Regions from separate parts of the Rothia sp. HMSC066G02 genome, predicted to be linked through region 1. Evidence: riboswitches for the same ligand, from Rfam matches in the RefSeq annotation. Region 1 holds a riboswitch; the other holds the start of a gene.

Evidence for each region. A riboswitch is a leader RNA that binds a small molecule or an ion and turns the genes downstream of it on or off. The one in region 1 is predicted to bind thiamine pyrophosphate.
Region 2: linked by a shared signal. The riboswitch ahead of HMPREF2894_RS07940 (ECF transporter S component) and the one ahead of HMPREF2894_RS04645 (bifunctional hydroxymethylpyrimidine kinase/phosphomethylpyrimidine kinase) in region 1 are both predicted to bind thiamine pyrophosphate.

The regions. Positions count from the first base shown of each region.
Region 1 is NZ_KV811593.1:22,663-31,188, reverse strand. It holds gene HMPREF2894_RS04655 (ABC transporter transmembrane domain-containing protein) at 1-235, shown strand, start outside; gene HMPREF2894_RS04650 (ABC transporter ATP-binding protein) at 237-1,985, shown strand; TPP riboswitch at 2,197-2,395, shown strand; gene HMPREF2894_RS04645 (bifunctional hydroxymethylpyrimidine kinase/phosphomethylpyrimidine kinase) at 2,387-4,165, shown strand; gene HMPREF2894_RS04640 (slipin family protein) at 4,614-5,387, opposite strand; gene HMPREF2894_RS04635 (transposase) at 5,674-6,516, opposite strand; gene HMPREF2894_RS04630 (nitric-oxide reductase large subunit) at 6,519-8,526, opposite strand, start outside.
Region 2 is NZ_KV811597.1:302,900-311,425, forward strand. It holds gene HMPREF2894_RS07930 (energy-coupling factor transporter transmembrane component T family protein) at 1-598, opposite strand, end outside; gene HMPREF2894_RS07935 (ABC transporter ATP-binding protein) at 595-2,238, opposite strand; gene HMPREF2894_RS07940 (ECF transporter S component) at 2,315-2,959, opposite strand; TPP riboswitch at 3,018-3,118, opposite strand; gene HMPREF2894_RS07945 (DUF4235 domain-containing protein) at 3,386-3,619, shown strand; gene HMPREF2894_RS07950 (MFS transporter) at 3,780-5,216, shown strand; gene HMPREF2894_RS07955 (septin family protein) at 5,431-6,762, opposite strand; gene dcd (dCTP deaminase) at 6,893-7,492, opposite strand; tRNA gene HMPREF2894_RS07965 (tRNA-Gly) at 7,646-7,719, shown strand; gene HMPREF2894_RS07970 (thiamine phosphate synthase) at 8,368-8,526, shown strand, end outside.

The DNA of each region.
Region 1 (8,526 bases):
GCTGAACTCCGTGGACGAACCCAGCCAGCGCTACATCTACGATGCGATGGAAACCCAGATTGGTAGCGACCGCCTGCCCGTCGGCTACCCCGGCCTGCTGCAGGATTTGGAGCAGGTCTACGTTGTCTCCACGACCGCGGAGACGACCCGCCGCATGGAACGCGACGGCTACCCGGAAACCGCTCAGTCTGAAACTGTTCAGACCGAAACCACTCAGAATCAGGAGGTGAACTAGCATGGCAAAGCAGCTCCCCATCGAAAGCCCCGCCTACGTAGCACGCCGCATGTGGAACTACCTCGCGGCGCATAAGGGGCGAGCCCTCTACACCTTCGTCATCTACATGGTCAGCACCCTCATGGGTGCGGTGGTGCCCCTGCAGATTGGTGCCACCGTGGACGACGTGGTGGCGGGCAAGTTCTCCAGCTACCCGTGGCAGCCGATTCTGATTATCCTGGCGGCATTCATCGTGCAGGCGATAACCCTCATGGTCTCCTCGTACAGTGCGGCGCGACTGGGTGCGCTCGTCACCCGTGACGCCAACCAGGATACCCTTGACGGCACCCTCGACCTGGATGCACGCACCGTGGAAGAAGCCGGTAGTGGCGACCTGCTCACCCGCGTGACCGACGACCTCTCCTCGGCGGCGAAGTCCGTCAGTGAGGACCTGCTCGGCGCGATTTACGTGGTGCTGTACTTCATTATCTCCACCATCTCCCTGGCGTTCGTGAGCCCGGCAATGGGTCTGATCATGCTACCCATGATTGCCGGTCTTGCCCTCATCATGTCGAAGATGCTGCCGCTCATGGCGGCACGCAACCAGACCGCCCAGGAGCGCGTGAGTGACCTCAACAGTGTGCTGACCGAGAACATTCGCGGCACCTCCACGATCCGTGAGCTGGGCGTTCACACCGCCCGCGAAGACGCCTTCGCCGGTGAGAACAAGCGCCAGTTCGCCGCGCAGCTGGGCATGGTGCGCATCCGCCAGCTGTACTTCACCGTGGACGCTATCAACGCCTGGATCCCCACGATTCTGTGTATGCTCTGGGGTGCCGCCTGCGTGGCTCTCGGCTGGGCAAGCTGGGGCGCCGTGGCGACCGCCTCGGTCATGGTTTTCAGCCTGCGAGTCCTCGCCGACATGCTGAACCACCACGTCAGCAGCCTGCGCATCATGCTGGTGAACATGGGTCGTGTGTTCGGTGTGGTCTCCCTGGCGAAGAAGCAGCGTGAGGCGCGTGCACAGCACCGTGCCGAAGCGTTCGCCGCCGTATCTGATGAAGCCGTGAAGAACCCGGAGTACGCCATTGACTGCACCGACGTCTCCTACGGCTACTCGCCGGACGCCCTCGTTCTGGAAGGTATCAACCTGAAGATTCGCCGCGGTGAGGCACTTGCCCTGGTGGGTCGTTCCGGTTCGGGTAAGACCACCCTGGCTCGTCTGATTGGTGGTTCGCTGACCGCCCTGGAAGGCACCATCACCGTGATGGGCCGCCCGGTCGGTCACGGCGACTTCCCGACCGATGCCGCCGCCGATGGCCGCCCGCGCCTGCTGGTCTGCACCCAGGAAGCGCACGTCTTCTTCGGTACTCTCGCCGATAACTTTACGGTGGTCGTGCCGGATGCAACCGTCGAGCAGATGGGCGAGGCACTGGACGCTATCGGTGCCCGCTGGTGGCGCGACCTGCCGCAGGGCATGGATACTGTCGTGAGCGGCGCGGATTCGCCGCTGACCCGCGACCAGATTCAGCAGCTGGCGCTGGCACGTATTGTGCTTGCTGACCCGCACGCCGTGATTCTGGACGAGTCCACCACCCAGCTGGAGCTCGCGGACGCAACCGAGTCCCTGAGCGCCGTGCTGGCGAACCGTGCGGTGCTGATCATTTCGCACGATGCGCGTATCGCCTCGCTGGCTGACCGCGCGGTCCTGCTGCACGAGGGTAGGATCATTGCGGAGGGTTCACCGGCAGAGATTTTCGCCCTGACCTAAACCCGGCTGATAGTGCCCGGCTGATAGTGCCCGGTACCGTGTGAAGCGGTGCCGGGCACTACGTGTTTAACGGGTGGTTTCCGTACAAGGGTGCGCTGAAATCGGCGGCGGGGAGCCCTTGTAGCAACGCAAGACTCAAACGAAAATTTCGGAGAGATTCACTTGTCACCCGCAAAACTTTCAGTTACTAAGAATCATTGTGATAACCTGGCAGAGCGATATGGGGTGCCTTGAGACGACTGCGACCCGCTAACCCGCCCAACTGACCGCCCAACGAAGGGCTACGGCACAGCGAAGAGCTACGGCACAGCGGGCTCACGAAACGGCGTAAGAAAACTCAAGGCTGAGAGAATCACCCATTGAACCTGCTCTAGTTCGAACTAGCGAAGGGATTATCGATAATGGCAGAGCAGCCTACCGCGCCCTCGTGCGCACCCACCACCCCCACCAACCCTGTACCCGGCGCGAGCGCCTCCGGAAACCCCCGGGCACCGCAGACAGCTCAGGTACCTCAGGCAGCTCGGGTGCCGAGGGTTCTCTCCATTGCGGGAACCGACCCCTCCGGCGGTGCGGGCATTCAGGCGGACCTCAAATCCATTACCGCATCCGGCGGTTACGGCATGTGCGTGACCACCTCGCTGGTCGCTCAGAACACCTGTGGGGTTCGTGAAGTATTCACCCCGCCCCTGGAGTTTTTGACCGCTCAGCTTGCCGCCGTTTTTGATGACGTCACGGTGGATGCCGTGAAAATCGGCATGCTCGGCGACGCGGACACGATTCGTACCGTCCGCACCTGGCTGAGCGAGCACCCCGTGCCCGTGGTCGTGCTCGACCCGGTCATGATTGCCTCCAGCGGTGACCGCCTGCTGCAGGCTGAAGCGGAGCAGGCGCTACGTGACCTCGTGCCGCTCGTGGACGTGATTACCCCGAACATCCCGGAGCTTGCCGTGCTCTGCCAGAAGGAGCCCGCCCAGACCTTTGATGAGGCGCATGAGCAGGCGGCAAACCTTGCGGCGGCGACCGGAACCACCGTGATTGTGAAGGGCGGCCACCTGTGCGGTCAGGACGCCGGTAACACCGCGGTCTTCCCGGACGGCACCTGCGCGCACGTGCGCACCCCGCGCCTGGACAGCCGTAATACGCACGGCACCGGATGCTCCCTGTCCTCTTCGCTGGCAACCCGCCTGGGCGTGGAACTGCTCCAGCACACCGAAGCCGCAGAACACACTGAAGCCGCAGAGTACACCGCAGAGCAGAGCGTTCTGACCAGCGAAGACACCCACCGCGCCCTGCAGTGGAGCACCCGCTGGCTCCACGAATCCATCGCCGCAGGTGCCGGTCTGCAGGTCGGCTCCGGTGAGGGCCACGGCCCGGTGGACCACGCCGCCCGTGCCCGCCGTCTGGAGGCTGCCGCCTCCGCGTACCCGTGGCATCACCTGCTCGCCACCACCGACTCTGAGGGCAATACTCTGGACGGCACCAGCCCGGAGCGTCTGCTGCCGGTCAGCCCCGTGCCCGCCGGTGAAGCCGTCGTAAAGCCCGCCGGACCCTGGACCGCCGCCCTCTGGGCAGCCGGTGGCGAAACCTGGCACCAGATCCTGGACCTGCCCTTCGTGCGTGCCCTCGGTGATGGCACCCTCGACGAGGACCTGTTCGCCTTCTACCTGGACCAGGACGCCCTCTACCTGCGGGATTATTCGCGTGCGCTCGCGACTCTCTCGGCGCGTGCTGACACCGCTGAGGCGCAGGTGCACTGGGCCGCCGGTGCGCACGAGGCGATTGCCGCCGAATCGCAGCTGCACGAGGGCTGGCTGGCGAACCGTGCGCGTCTGGGTGGGCCCTCACCGATTACGATGGGGTACACGAATTTCCTGCGTGCCTCCGCTGCCGGTGATGATTACGTGGTCGGTGCCGCCGCTATCTTGCCCTGCTACTGGCTGTACGAAGAGGTGGGCGCTGTGCTCTCCTCGCAGAATCATGCGGACCACCCGTACGCGGAGTGGTTGAGCATGTACGGTGGCGAAGAGTTCGCCGCGGAGGTGGCGCGTAGCCTCGCGGAGGTGGAGCGTGCGTTTGAGACGGCTTCACCGGCTCAGCGTGTGCGCGCGGCGCGGGCGTACCTGTCGGCGTGCGTGTACGAGCGTGAGTTCTTTGACCAGGCGCACCGAGCATTGCGTTAGTTTGCCGGGCGCTGCGCTAGATGATAGGCGCCGATTTTTGGGCTGAATACCGCCCCGGCATGGCGTGAGATGGGTGATTGATGCTTCACTCAAGCTACCGACGGTTCGGTGGTTGTGCCGGTTATGCTTAAGGCGTCGGTGAAAACCGTTTGCGGCAGGATTCCGGCCCTCACCCAACTGGCTGATGTACCTGCCGCGCCCGCACCTCTACGGCGTGTAACCGACCAGTTTGGCCCGCCGCAACCACCTCATCCACCCCCCCCCGGCGGGCCAAACGCTTTCCTCCCGGGCTTCGGGGCTCCGCTTGAAGGCATGGAGTGTAAATCCCGTATAGAAATATCCCGTGCAGATACTCTCATCTGCACGGGATATTTCTATGTTTCTCACCGTTGCGGGTCAGCCGCCGCGGCTAGTACTTCAGGCTAGTACATCAGGGAAGGGGAGTAGCCTACTTGCTCTCGCCCTTGAGCGCACCCATGAGCGGGCCAATCACGTCCATGGGCAGCGGGAAGACCACGGTCGAGTTCTGGTCGGCACCCAGCTCCAGCAGGGTCTGCAGGTAACGCAGCTGCAGGGAGGCGGGGGACTGGCTCAGAATGTCGGATGCTTCCTTCAGCTCGCTGGAAGCCTCCAGCTCACCGCGTGCCGAAATGATCTTTGCGCGGCGCTCACGCTCAGCCTCAGCCTCGCGAGCCATGGCGCGCTGCATAGCCTCGGGAATCTCAACGTCCTTGATTTCGACGAGCTCCACCTGAATACCCCACGGCTCGGTGCGCGAACCGATGATGGAACGCAGGTCCTCGTTCAGGTCCTCGCGGTGTGCGAGCAGGGTGTCCAGGTCAACGCGACCGAGCAGGGAACGCAGGGTGGTCTGCGCGATCTGGCTGGTGGCAATCGGGTAGTTCTCAACCTCAAGCACCGCGTTCTTGGCGTTGGTCACGCGGAAGAGGACCACGGCGTTCACGCGGGCGGGAACGTTGTCCTTGGTGATGACTTCCTGCGGGGGAATGGTCAGGGTGATAACACGCATATCAACGCGCTGCAGGGAATCAACGAGGGGGAAGACGACGTTCAGGCCGGGCTTCAGCTCCGAACGCAGGTGACCGAAGCGGAAAGAGATGCCACGCTCGTATTCGGGGATGACGCGGAACATACGAATCAGAATAAAAAGAACAATGACGGCAACTGGGATGAGGATAGTTGCCAGAGTGACGGGATCCATGGTTTTCCTTCACAAATATTGGGGGAGGACGGTATGTGTGCCCACCTGCCCGCGCCTCGTACGGTGCAGGTAGTAGGGGGTGCCCGGTACCGGGCTGTGTGTGGGGGAGTTTTGGGAGGGGAATTTTCCGTCCCGGCGTACCTCGCGGCGGTCGGTGCTTTAGCGGCACCCCGCATGGAAAACTCAAAAGAGGAATAAAAGAGAATTCCACACGGGGTGGCCGCCGAAGCTAACAGACGGGACCAATCGACCGGTCAGCCGCCGGAACGGAAAAACTTGTGCAGCGCTACTTCTTCGCCATCTGCTCTGCCAGTTTTTCGGCAGCCTCAACCTCAGCCAGGTTCTGCTCCTGCAGGACCTCATTCGTGGTCTTGTGCAGTCGCTTAACCGAGGTGCCGGTACCGCTCCATGCGGGGCGGTCCGGGTCGAGGGCAGAGGTACGAACCGGCAGGGTTGCCTCCGCAATCATCTGCTTGCGGGTCTGCTCGGTACGGCGCTTACGCTCATTCGACACGCCACCCCACTTCGCCGCGAAACGGTCCATCTTCACGTTCACCGATTCGTCAGCGGTGGATGCGTGAATATGCTTCGGATCGTTCTCGAAGTTCGCGGGGGAACGCATGAGCTTCACGGCCAGCGGGTAGGTCAGCGACAGGCAGACCACCGCGGCGGCACCCTCCACCAGAAGCTCCAGCGGGGAGTGCCAGACGATAGCGGCACCAATCAGCATGACCACGCCCAGCAGCGACACGGCAACCGCCAGCCCGCGGTGGAAACGACCCGACTCGGAGTAGGGCCATTCATCCACTTCGCGGGTGAGCTCGCGGCCGTTCGCCGAGACGGTGCAGCTGTCCTTAATCGGGCAGGTGTTGCACACGCTGGGCTTGGCGCGGTAACGCATCACTCGGTTATCCGAGTCGAATGCGGTCGCCCACAGCCACTGGTCTTCGGGGCAGAGCCACGCGTCGCTCTCTTGGTGGTAGGTGAACCCGAAGGTTCGCGCCGCCACCATGCGCTGGCTGGTGCGCTTGGCGAGAATATCGAAGCCCCAACCCACGGCGACCAGACCGAGCGCGTACACGCAGGCCAGCCACACGAGGAAAGAAACTCCAGCAATCTGCTCAGGCATGGTTAGCCTCGACGATCGCTACGGTAGGGGCTGGTCTGCTCGGGCAGCTCCTCGGCAGCCTGAGCGCCGGCGAACTCTGCGATGCGAGCGTCCTCAACCACCTCGTACAGCGGCGGTTCGGGCAGCTCCAGGACGGTTTCCTTAGCGTTCTTGGAGAAAATCTCCTTGATACCCAGCAGCGCCAGCTTAATCAGCGGGATGATGCCGACCAGGAAGATCACGTCACCGGGCATACGCATCCAACCCATCACGGCGGAAGCACCGTCGTGAATGAACGCGAAGGAACGAGCCTCGTAGTAGCCCTCACCCACGGACTTGTACAGCTGAGCAATACCCAGCGGCAGCAGCGAGATGAAGGACATCCACAGCAGACCAATGTTCAGAGTCCAGAAGGAGAACTTCAGACCCTTCTCCGGCCACTTGTTCTCCGGGAGCAGGTAGCGCAGACCAAACACCGCGAACGCAATCGCGAGCATACCGTACACACCCATCATGGAGGCGTGTGCGTGGTTTGCGGTCAGTGCCGTACCAATCTCGAAGTAGGACACAATCGGCAGGTTGATGAGGAAGCCGAACACACCTGCGCCGAGGAAGTTCCAGAAGCCCACAGCAATCAGGAACATAACAGCCCAACGGTGCGGGAAAGGCTTGGTGCGGTTGGAGTACTGGCGAGCACCCAGCTGCATGAAGCCCCACGCCTCAACGGTCAGGAAGGTCAGCGGGATAACCTCAGCAGCCGAGAAGAACGCACCGAATGCCATCTGTTCGGAGGGGGTACCGACGAAGTAGGTGTGGTGCAGAGTACCGATCACACCACCGACGGAGTAGAGCACAGCGTCCATCATGATGATGGAGATCGCGATGCGCTCGCGGACCACACCGAGCAGCACGAAGATGTACGCCACCATGACGGTGGTGAAAAGTTCGAGGAAGTCCTCCACCCAGAGGTGAACCACCCAGAATCGCCAGAATTCGGCGACGGTCACGTGAGTACGCTGACCTGCGAGCAGGCCGACCGCGTAGAACATGGGGATAGCGAGGCCGGAGAAGAGGAACAGCCACGGCAGGGAGGTCTTCTTCGAGCCCTTCAGGCGAGCGGAGAGGGTACGCCAGACGATGACAATCCAGATGAACATACCCGCGGTGAGCAGGATCTGGAAGAATCGCGGCAGGTCCAGGAACTCCCACTGCTGCGAGAAGAAGCCGGTGAATTCCTTGGGGATGAGGCCCTTCTGAGAGAACCATTCGTTCAGCAGCGAGCCGAGGACCACGAAGACCACGGCGCCGATGAGAACGTAGGTGAGCAGGCCCTGCTTCTTGGGTTCGCGGCGGGTAATCAGCGGGGCGATGAAGATACCGCCCGCCAGGAACGCGCCTGCGGTCCAGAAGAGGGAGAGCTGAAGGTGCCAGGTTCGAGATACCGTGTAGGGCAGCAACTGGCCCATGTCGATACCGAAGAATCCGGTGAGTTCTTCACGGTAGTGCTCGGTGAGCGCACCCACCAGAGCCTGCAGCAGGAACAGCACCAGGATCGTTGCGAAGAGCAGGCAGGCTGCCTTCTGCGAGGGGGTCAGGCGAACTTCGTCGGGCTGACGGAAGTCGAGGACGGGTGCCTCTTCCGCGTGCCAGCCGATAGCGCGGGACCAGCGGCCGTAGATGGCGAACATCAGACCGGTACCACCGATGAGGGCAATCAGGGAGAGTGCCGACCAGACCATCAAATCCGCGGTGGGCTTGTTGTCCACGTTGGGTTCGGAGGGCCAGTTGTTGGTGTAGGAGTAGGGCTGGTCGGGGCGGTCTGCCGCCGATGCCCATGCGGTCCAGCCGAAGAATGCGACGATGTCGTGCAGTTCTTCGTCGTTCTTAATGGCGTTGGGGAACAGGCCCTGCGAGGTGTCACCCTTCATGAGGGTTTCACGGTAGTGCTTGAGCATGAGCTGGTAGCCCTTGGTCTCACCAGCGGACCAGGTGATGGTCTTAGTCTGCTCGTCGTACTTGTTCTCCTTGCGC
Region 2 (8,526 bases), on a different contig from region 1:
GCAGGGCGAAGCTTTGCCCGCCGAAGGTTTGGGCGCGTCCAGCGAGGGATTGGCCTGCACCGAGTCCGCGGGCGCGTCGTGCCTGGCCGAGGGCGTTCCATTCGGCGAAGAGAATGCCGACGAGGCGCAGCGCGGCGACGGTTGCGAGCACGAACCGGGAGGGCAGTTTGAAGGTTTGTGCGAGGGAGTCGCCGAGGTCGGTCGGGTCGGTGGTGAGTACGAATGCGAGGGTGGGTAGGACCATGGCGAGGGAGCGAATCATCATGGCTGCGCCGACGGCGGCGGAGTCGGTGGTGATGCTGTTGAAGCCGAGGTCGAGGATGGTGGTGCCGCTTTTGGCGCTGAGCATGGCGACGGACCAGCCGGTGGTGATGACGGCGATGAGGATGGGCCAGAAGCGGGCGAGGACGTTGACGGGTCGGAATCCGACGAGGATGAATCCGAGCAGTTCGAGGGCGAAGAGGATTCCGGAGGTGAGGGGATCGCGCACGATGAGTGCGGCGATGATGAGGGTGAAGGAGACGATGAGTTTTACGCCGGCGTTGAGGTTGCTGAAGTAGCTGGTTCGGTCGATGGTGCCGAAGAAGTCGGTGTTCATGCGTTCTCCTTTCCGGGGGTTGCGGTGGCTTCGGAGGTGTCTAGGGCTTCGAAGGTGATGTGGTTGCCGCCGAGTGCGGCGGTGTAGTCTTCGTCGTGGGTGATGGAGATGACGGCGGTGCCGTCTGCGAGTAGTTCGCGGATGAGGTCGACGAGTTCTGCCCAGGTTCGTGCGTCTTGGCCGAAGGTGGGTTCGTCGAGGATGAGGATTTTGGGTGCGGTGGCGAGTGCGGAGGCTACGGAGAGTCGTCGTTTTTCGCCGCCGGAGAGGGTGAAGGGGTTGGCGTCGAGTAGGTGGGTGAGGCGTAGGTGGGCCGCGAGTTCGTTGGTGCGGGCGGCGAGCTCGTCTTCGTCGAGGGGAACGCGGTTGAGCGCGGCGAGTCGGCGGGGGCCGAGTTCGAGTTCTTCGCGTACGGTGCCGCGGATGAATTGGTATTCGGGTTCTTGGAAGACGTAGCCGATGCGGCTGAGCATTTGGGCGGGGGTCCAGGTGGGCACATCCCAGTGGGCGGGCTCGCCACCGTGCTCGCCGCCGTGGTTACCGTCGTAATTACGGAGCGTGTCGGTGGCGGCGAGGGTGCCGTCGGGTGCGGTGAGGAGCCCTGCGAGGGTGAGCGCGAGGGTTGATTTGCCGGCGCCGTTGGGGCCGAGCACGCTGAGGTGTTCGCCGGCGCGCAGGGTGAGGTTGATGCCGCCGCGCAGTACGGGCAGGTCGATGGGTGCGGGTGCGGGGGTGTCGCCGAGGCGTTTGATGGTGCGGCGGCGGGCGCGTCGTTGTTTGGGGGTGGGTTGTGCGCGGGTGATGCTGAGGTTTTCGGCGCGAAGTAGCGCCTCGCCGTGCTCGCCGCCCTGGTTATCGCTGTCGCTCTGCGGCGCACGCGGCACGTAGTTGGGTACCCACACGCCCGCGTCGATGAGTTCTTGGCGGGCTTCGGTGAGTACGGTGTCGGGTGCGCCGTCGTGGGTGATGGTGCCGCCTTCGCCGAGCACGATAATGCGGTCCATGTGCGGCGCCCAGATGCTCACGCGGTGTTCCACAACGAGCAGGGTCGCGCCGGTCGCCTCGGCAGCGGTGAGGATGCTGTCGCGTACTTCCTGCACGCCGGAGGGGTCGAGGTTGGCGGTGGGTTCGTCGAGGATCATGGCGCCGGGGTGCATCGAGAGGATGCCCGCCAGGCCGAGGCGCTGTTTCTGTCCGCCGGACAGTGCGCTGCTGGGGTGGTCGAGGGGCAGGTGGTTGAGCCCTACTGCGGTGAGGGCTTCGGCGACGCGGTCCCAGATTTCTTCGCGGGGTACGCGCAGGTTTTCGGGGCCGAACGCTACGTCGTTGCCGACGGTTGCCATGACGATGGAGGATTCGGGGTCCTGCTGCATCATGCCTGCGGTGCCGCGTGCTTCGGCGGGTGCTTGCCCGTTGATGGTGATGGTGCCGCCGGCGGATTCGCCGTCGTCATCATGGAGCACACCGGCGATGGCGTGCAGGAGCGTCGATTTGCCTGCGCCGGAGGTGCCCAGTAGCAGGACTTTTTCACCGGGGTTGATGGTGAGGTTGAGTCCGCTGATGACGGGTTCTGGGCGTCCGGGGTGGTGCCAGCTGAAGTTGTTGAGCTCGATGCGCGCCCCGCGCGGTGTTGCTTCCATGATGGTTCCTTAGCCTTTGTGTGGCTGCTGTAGTGTGCCGAGTGGTGACTCGTTGTGAGTGACTAGTTGCTGGTGGTTAGCGGCGGGTCTTGCCGGATGCCAGCGAGGAGAGCACACCGGTCTTGGCGAGGTTCTGCACGAGAATCCATGCGAGGAAGCCTGCGATGACTGCGCCGGAGATGACGGCGCACGCTACGTAGATGATGGCCTTGACCGGTTCCATGTCGGGGTAGTAGATGAAGATTTCGTTAACGCCCATGAACAGGCCGCTGAGTGCACCGGCGAAGACCGCTACGAATGCGTCCCAGCGGCGGTAGCGGAAGATTGCAAAGGCGATTTCAGCGCCGACGCCCTGGAAGAAGCCTGCGATCAGGATTTCGCCGCTCCACGCACCGCCGGTGAAGAGCACGGAGATGAATGCTGCGACGATTTCGCCGAAGAGTGCCGCACCGGGCTTGCGGATGAGCAGGCCGCCGAGGGTGCCGCCGAGCAGCCATGCGCCGGCGACGATGGGGCGGAATTCGGGTGCTGCTACGAGTGCGGTTTTGGCGGCGGGGCCGACTGCGATGTCCCAGATCCAGAAGATGACGGCGCAGGCTACTGCGATAACTGCGGCGATAACGATTTCGTTGACTCGCCAGCGCAGGTTCGGCTTCTTCGATTCTGCCTGGCTAGATGCTTGGCTAGATGCCTGGGAGGCGGGGGTTGCGTTCTGTGACATTGGTGATCCTTCCGTCGTTGGAAGGGGAATGTCCTCGCCCTCTGATTGGACGAGGGCATTGAGAAGAAATTCGACTCCCTACGCCGGTACTAACCGGATCAGGTTCGAGGGTCTGCTTAGCACTCTCAGCGCCTCGGTGGCGCTCCCCTGTCGTTGTGGGCTTCCTTGTCCGTACCGTTGTGGTGCAGGTGGAAGCCCAGGTTCGATTGTAGGCGTGTCTGGCTGTTCGTGCCAATTTGCCGCTTTTTGTTTTCTTCTTCTGCCCACATTACAGAATTGCACGGTGTACAATTTTGGGACGGAGCGGCTCCAAGGCGGCACGAACGCCTTAAACCCTATACGCTAGGGAGTGGCGCTCTTTTCTCACCCAACCCCGAAGGGGTTCACGGGCAGGACGCCGCATCGTATACAGCTAAGGAGATACACATGAACCCCGTCGCTAAGCTTGCCATTGCGGGTATCAACATGGGCGCTACTGCCCTGGTTGGTAAGGGTCTGGGCGCAGCCTGGACCAAGGCTACCGGCAACCAGCCTCCCGCCATTTCCCACGACTCTGAAGACACCCTGCGTCAGGTCATCCTCTGGACCGTTCTGACCTCCGTCGTGGGTGCTGTGGTGAGCTTCGGTATTGCTCGCCTGCAGCGTCGTTTCTTCAACTAAGACTTTGCGCCTTCCGCGCGAAAGTTCATGAACTAGGCGGTACGTATCTCCACTCGGTACGTACCGCCTGGTGTTCCATCTTCAGCACGCCCGCCCCACTTCAGCCGGTTTCACGCCGCCGCTACGCTGAAGCGCCACCTCGGCATCCGAAAGCACAACTATGACTATTTCTTCTCCCCGCCGTAAGACGAAGGCTCCGCGTAGGGTCGTTGACCACGCGAACAGCCGCCGTTCGGTCGCGTCCTGGGTCATGTGGGATGTTGGTTCGTCGAGCTTCGACTCGATTATGATGACCTTCATCTTCACCGTGTACCTGACCAGTAGCTATTTCGGCACTCCCGAAGAGACCTCCTCGGCGCTGTCTCTGGGTCTGACCATTGCAGGGTTCCTCATTGCGATTCTGGCGCCGGTGACCGGTCAGCGTAACGACAAGTCTGGCCGCGGCATCTTCTGGCTCGGCGTGAACACGCTACTGCTGGTCGCTTCGATGGCGGCGTGCTTCTTCGTGGCTCCCACCCCGCAGTACCTGTGGCTGGGTGTCGCCCTGATTTCTGCAGCGAGCGTGTTCAGCGAGTTCGCGTACGTGAACTATAACGCCGTGCTGCCGCGCATCTCTAACCCGGACAATATCGGTAAGATTTCGGGCGCTGGATGGGCTGCCGGCTACATTGGCGGCATCCTGGCGCTGGCTGTGGTGCTGTGGGGTTTTGTGCTTACCCCCGAGGTGCTCGGCCTGACCACCGAGAACGCCCTGAATATCCGTGCGGTTGCACTGTTCGCCGCCGCATGGTGCCTCATCTTCTGTGTGCCCCTGCTGGTGCGTATGCGCACCCGCGAGCGCTTCCTGCCGGAGGTGCTACCCACCCGCGAGCTACGTTTCCTGGAGCTCGGTATGGAGCGTCTCTCCCCGGCTCGTCAGGGCGGTCTGCTCGCCTCCTACAAGGCGCTGTGGCGCACCATTAAGCGGCTGAAGATGACGTCCCCGCAGACCCTGTGGTTCCTGATTGCTTCGGCGGTGTTCCGTGATGGTCTGTCCGGTATTTTTACGTTCGGCGGTATTCTCGCGGCGGGCACGTTCGGTTTCAGTACTTCCGAGGTAATCCTGTTCGGTATTGCCGGTAGCGCTGTCGCGGCGGCTGGCGCAATCCTGGGCGGCTACCTGGATGACTACCTGGGCCCGAAGGCGATCATTGTTATCTCGCTGGTCGGCATTATCTTGGCGGCTACCCCGTTGCTGTTCTTCCCCGAACCGGGCGTGTTCTGGGTATGCGCCCTGCTGCTGTGCCTGTTCGTGGGTCCGGCGCAGTCGGCGTCCCGCACCTTCCTGGCTCGCCTGGCGGATCCCGGTACTGAGGGTGAGCTGTTCGGCCTGTACTCGACCACCGGTCGTGCCACCAGCTTCCTGGCGCCGATGCTGTTCGGTCTGTGCGTGAGCATCATGGGCGCACAGATTTGGGGTGTGCTCGGTATTCTGATCGTTGTGGTGGCGGGTCTGCTCCTGCTGCTGCCGGTGAAGGCGCCCGGCGCGTTGCGTGTGCGTGCGGCTCGCCGCGAGCAGAAGCGTGAACAGAAGCGCCGCGACAAGGCAGCCCAGTAAGGCTGCTCGGTAACGCTGCTTGGTAAGGCGTCGCGGGGCTAAGCGTCCTGCAAACCCCGCAAATACAAGCCCGCAAACGCAACCCCGCATACACACAGGGAGGGGCGGGTAGAAGAATGATCTTCTACCCGCCCCTCCCTTGTGCTTAAGTAGCGCCTACCAAGCGGAGCTCAGTAAGCCGCGCCAGAGAGCCGTGTCAGAGAGCCGCGGTGGCTTAGTCCTCCACCACGTCATCCTCATCATCAGAGACAGCATCTTCAGAGGAATCCAGCGCAATCTGCTGCTCCTCCTCATCAAGAACCTCATCGCTGGTCAGCTGAGCCCAGGTCGCGTCATCAATCAGCGGATCATCAATCACACGAACCCACAGCATCGAACCAGCCGCCAGAGCGCTCAGGTTCTCGTCATACGCCTCCGCAGGCAGACCCTCAAAGATCTCAGCCAGACGCGCAAACAGGTCATCGTACGAAATGTCGCCCTCAGCCTGCAGCCAGCACTCAGCCGCAAAATCAGACAGCTCATTCAGCTCAGTGTCACACAGCAGCAAGAACGGGCCGTCCTCACCCACACGCACACCCGAAGTACCCGGCATACGAGAAACCGCAATCGTACCGTTCAAGAACACACCCGGCAGGTGATCCTCAACCGTGTACTTCTCCAGGCTCTCAACCTCATCAGCATTCGGCAGCTCACCGCCATTCAGCAGATCCTGAACCAGCGGCAAAGTATCCTCAACCTCCGAGTACACCAGGCGCCACACGCCGCCGCAACGCTCCACCAGCTTAGCCAGCGACACAACACCCTCAGGGTGACGCGCCAGACCCGAGCTCTGCTCACTCAAGAACACCAGAGCCTCATGCAGTGGAACACGCTCAAAATACGGCTCAGAAGCCGACTCATCACGAGAAATGAACACAATACGCGACAGCTCATAGCTGAGGTCATCACGATCAACCACGTTCAAACCCAGATCCACCGGGTTCTGCTGATCCTTCGGCGCATTCGGGTCAACAATCACAGACAGCGGCTTCGGATACGGCGACACAACACCCTCATCCGAAATAATCGCAGTCTCATCAGTCAGGTACGCAAACTTCGAACCCAAGAAACGCGACGCAGTCGTCTTACCGCTACCAGAAACACCCACCAGCGCCACAGCGCGCTTCGACTCAGGGTCACCAATAACAGCCGCATGCAGCATCACACCGCGACCAACCAGCTGCTCAATCATCGCCAACGTAATACGGCTCGTCAGATCCTGCATACCCGAATCATCATCAGCCACACGCAGCGTCGAAACCTTATCAAACGAACCCATCAACGGATTCGCCAAATCCATCACCGACTCATCAGTCGGCGCATGAACCAACATCACCTGATCAAAACGAGACAACGAAGCATACGCCTCATCAGGAGTATCAAAAAACTCCGGAGCAAGAGGCTCCCACGCCTTCTTAAAACGCTCCACAAAAGAGTCCGACATATCAATCAGATACAAAGAAACTTCCGCGCCAGCAACACGCAGAACAACAGGCTTCAGATTCATCAAAAATCCTTAGAGAGTGAGAGATAAAAACCCGCACGCGAGTGAACGCACGAGCACAACAGGCGAAAAACCGCCCAACGCGGGCGCACAAACACACAGCCTGCACGCCCGCACCCCAAAGCGGGAAAGACTAAGACTCCACAGAACCATCCGCAGGAATCATCGTCTGATGAAAATTCAAATAACTACGCGAAGCAGTCGGGCCACGCTGACCCTGGTAACGGTTACCATACGCACCAGAACCATACGGATGCTCAGTCGGGCTACTCAAACGGAAGAAACACAACTGACCAACCTTAGAACCCGGCCACAACATAATCGGCAAAGTCGCCATATTCGACAACTCAAGCGTCACATGCCCCGAAAAACCAGGATCAATAAAACCAGCCGTAGAGTGAGTCAGAAGACCCAAACGACCCAGCGACGACTTACCCTCCAGGCGGGCAGCCACATCATCAGGCAACGTCACCTTCTCATACGTAGAACCCAACACAAACTCACCCGGATGCAGAATAAACGGCTCATCAGGAGCCACCTCAACCAGGCGCGTCAAATCCTCCTGCGGCTGAGCAGGATCAATATGCGGGTACTTATGGTTATCGAACAGACGGAAGAAACGATCAATCCTCACGTCCACACTTGCAGGCTGAATCATCGACTCATCGAACGGATCAAGAACGATGCGCCCATCAGCAATCTCTTGACGAATATCGCGATCTGAAATAAGCACGTTTAAAGGATACCTGGCAAACACCACCCACGTGCAGGCATCCACCAGCCCCAGCACACAGGCCTACATCACATTTCAACCCCTGCGCCCGGCACACAAACAGCCGCAACACATTTCGCCCTCGACAAGCAGGCGCGATACACTGAAAAGGATGCGGCTGTAGCTCAATGGTAGAGCGCACGCTTCCCAAGCCTGATACGCGGGTTCGATTCCCGTCAGCCGCTCCACAAGCCCCGGACTTCGTCGCGGGGCTTTATTTTTTAGGTTGGATGCGGTGGTTGGGCTGAGAGTTTAGGATGCGGCTTGGGTTGGACGGGTCGAGGCGGTATGTTCCTTGCTCCTGCAGGGAACCCGTCCTCGCTCCGCTTCGGACACCCTGATGTCGCGACGGAACATACCGACCTCTCCCCTACTATCCTCTCCCCTCTCCGGGAGGTGGAGTAGTGGGTGCGGGGTGCGTCGGGAGCGAGCCGCGGGCTGCTCGGCTTGGGAAGGGTGTGCGCGGAGGCGGGGTGGGGAATACTCGGGTGAGGTACCGCAGACAGCTCACCGGGAAACGGGATAGGTATTTGGGTGAGGTGGTGGCTCAGCTTAGGAGGTCAGGGTGCCTACCAGCGGGCTCAGCGCGAAAGGGCTTGCCGCAACTGCGCGAGCGCGGTGCCGCTATACCTTCCTGCAGCGACATCAGGGTGCCCGAGCTCTGCGAGGGCGGGTGCCCCTGCAGGAGCGAAGGAAGTGTATAGCGGGCCAAGCGCACACACCTCACAACGCTTGAAGGATGTTCAACTCACCACACAGTTGTGCTAACCTAACCACAGAAATTCAATGAGAGAATTTCTAAAAAACATCTACTCGACGAGGAATCGTAGACCCGCATGAACCGCGAAACACACCCCTACACCACCCCAGCACGCCCCCTCGACCTGAACCTCTACCTCGTCACAGGCGAGCACCCCCTCGAAACCGTCCGGGCAGCCAAACACGCCACCTGCATCCAAGTCAGGTCCAAACCCATCAGCGCGCGCGAGCTATAC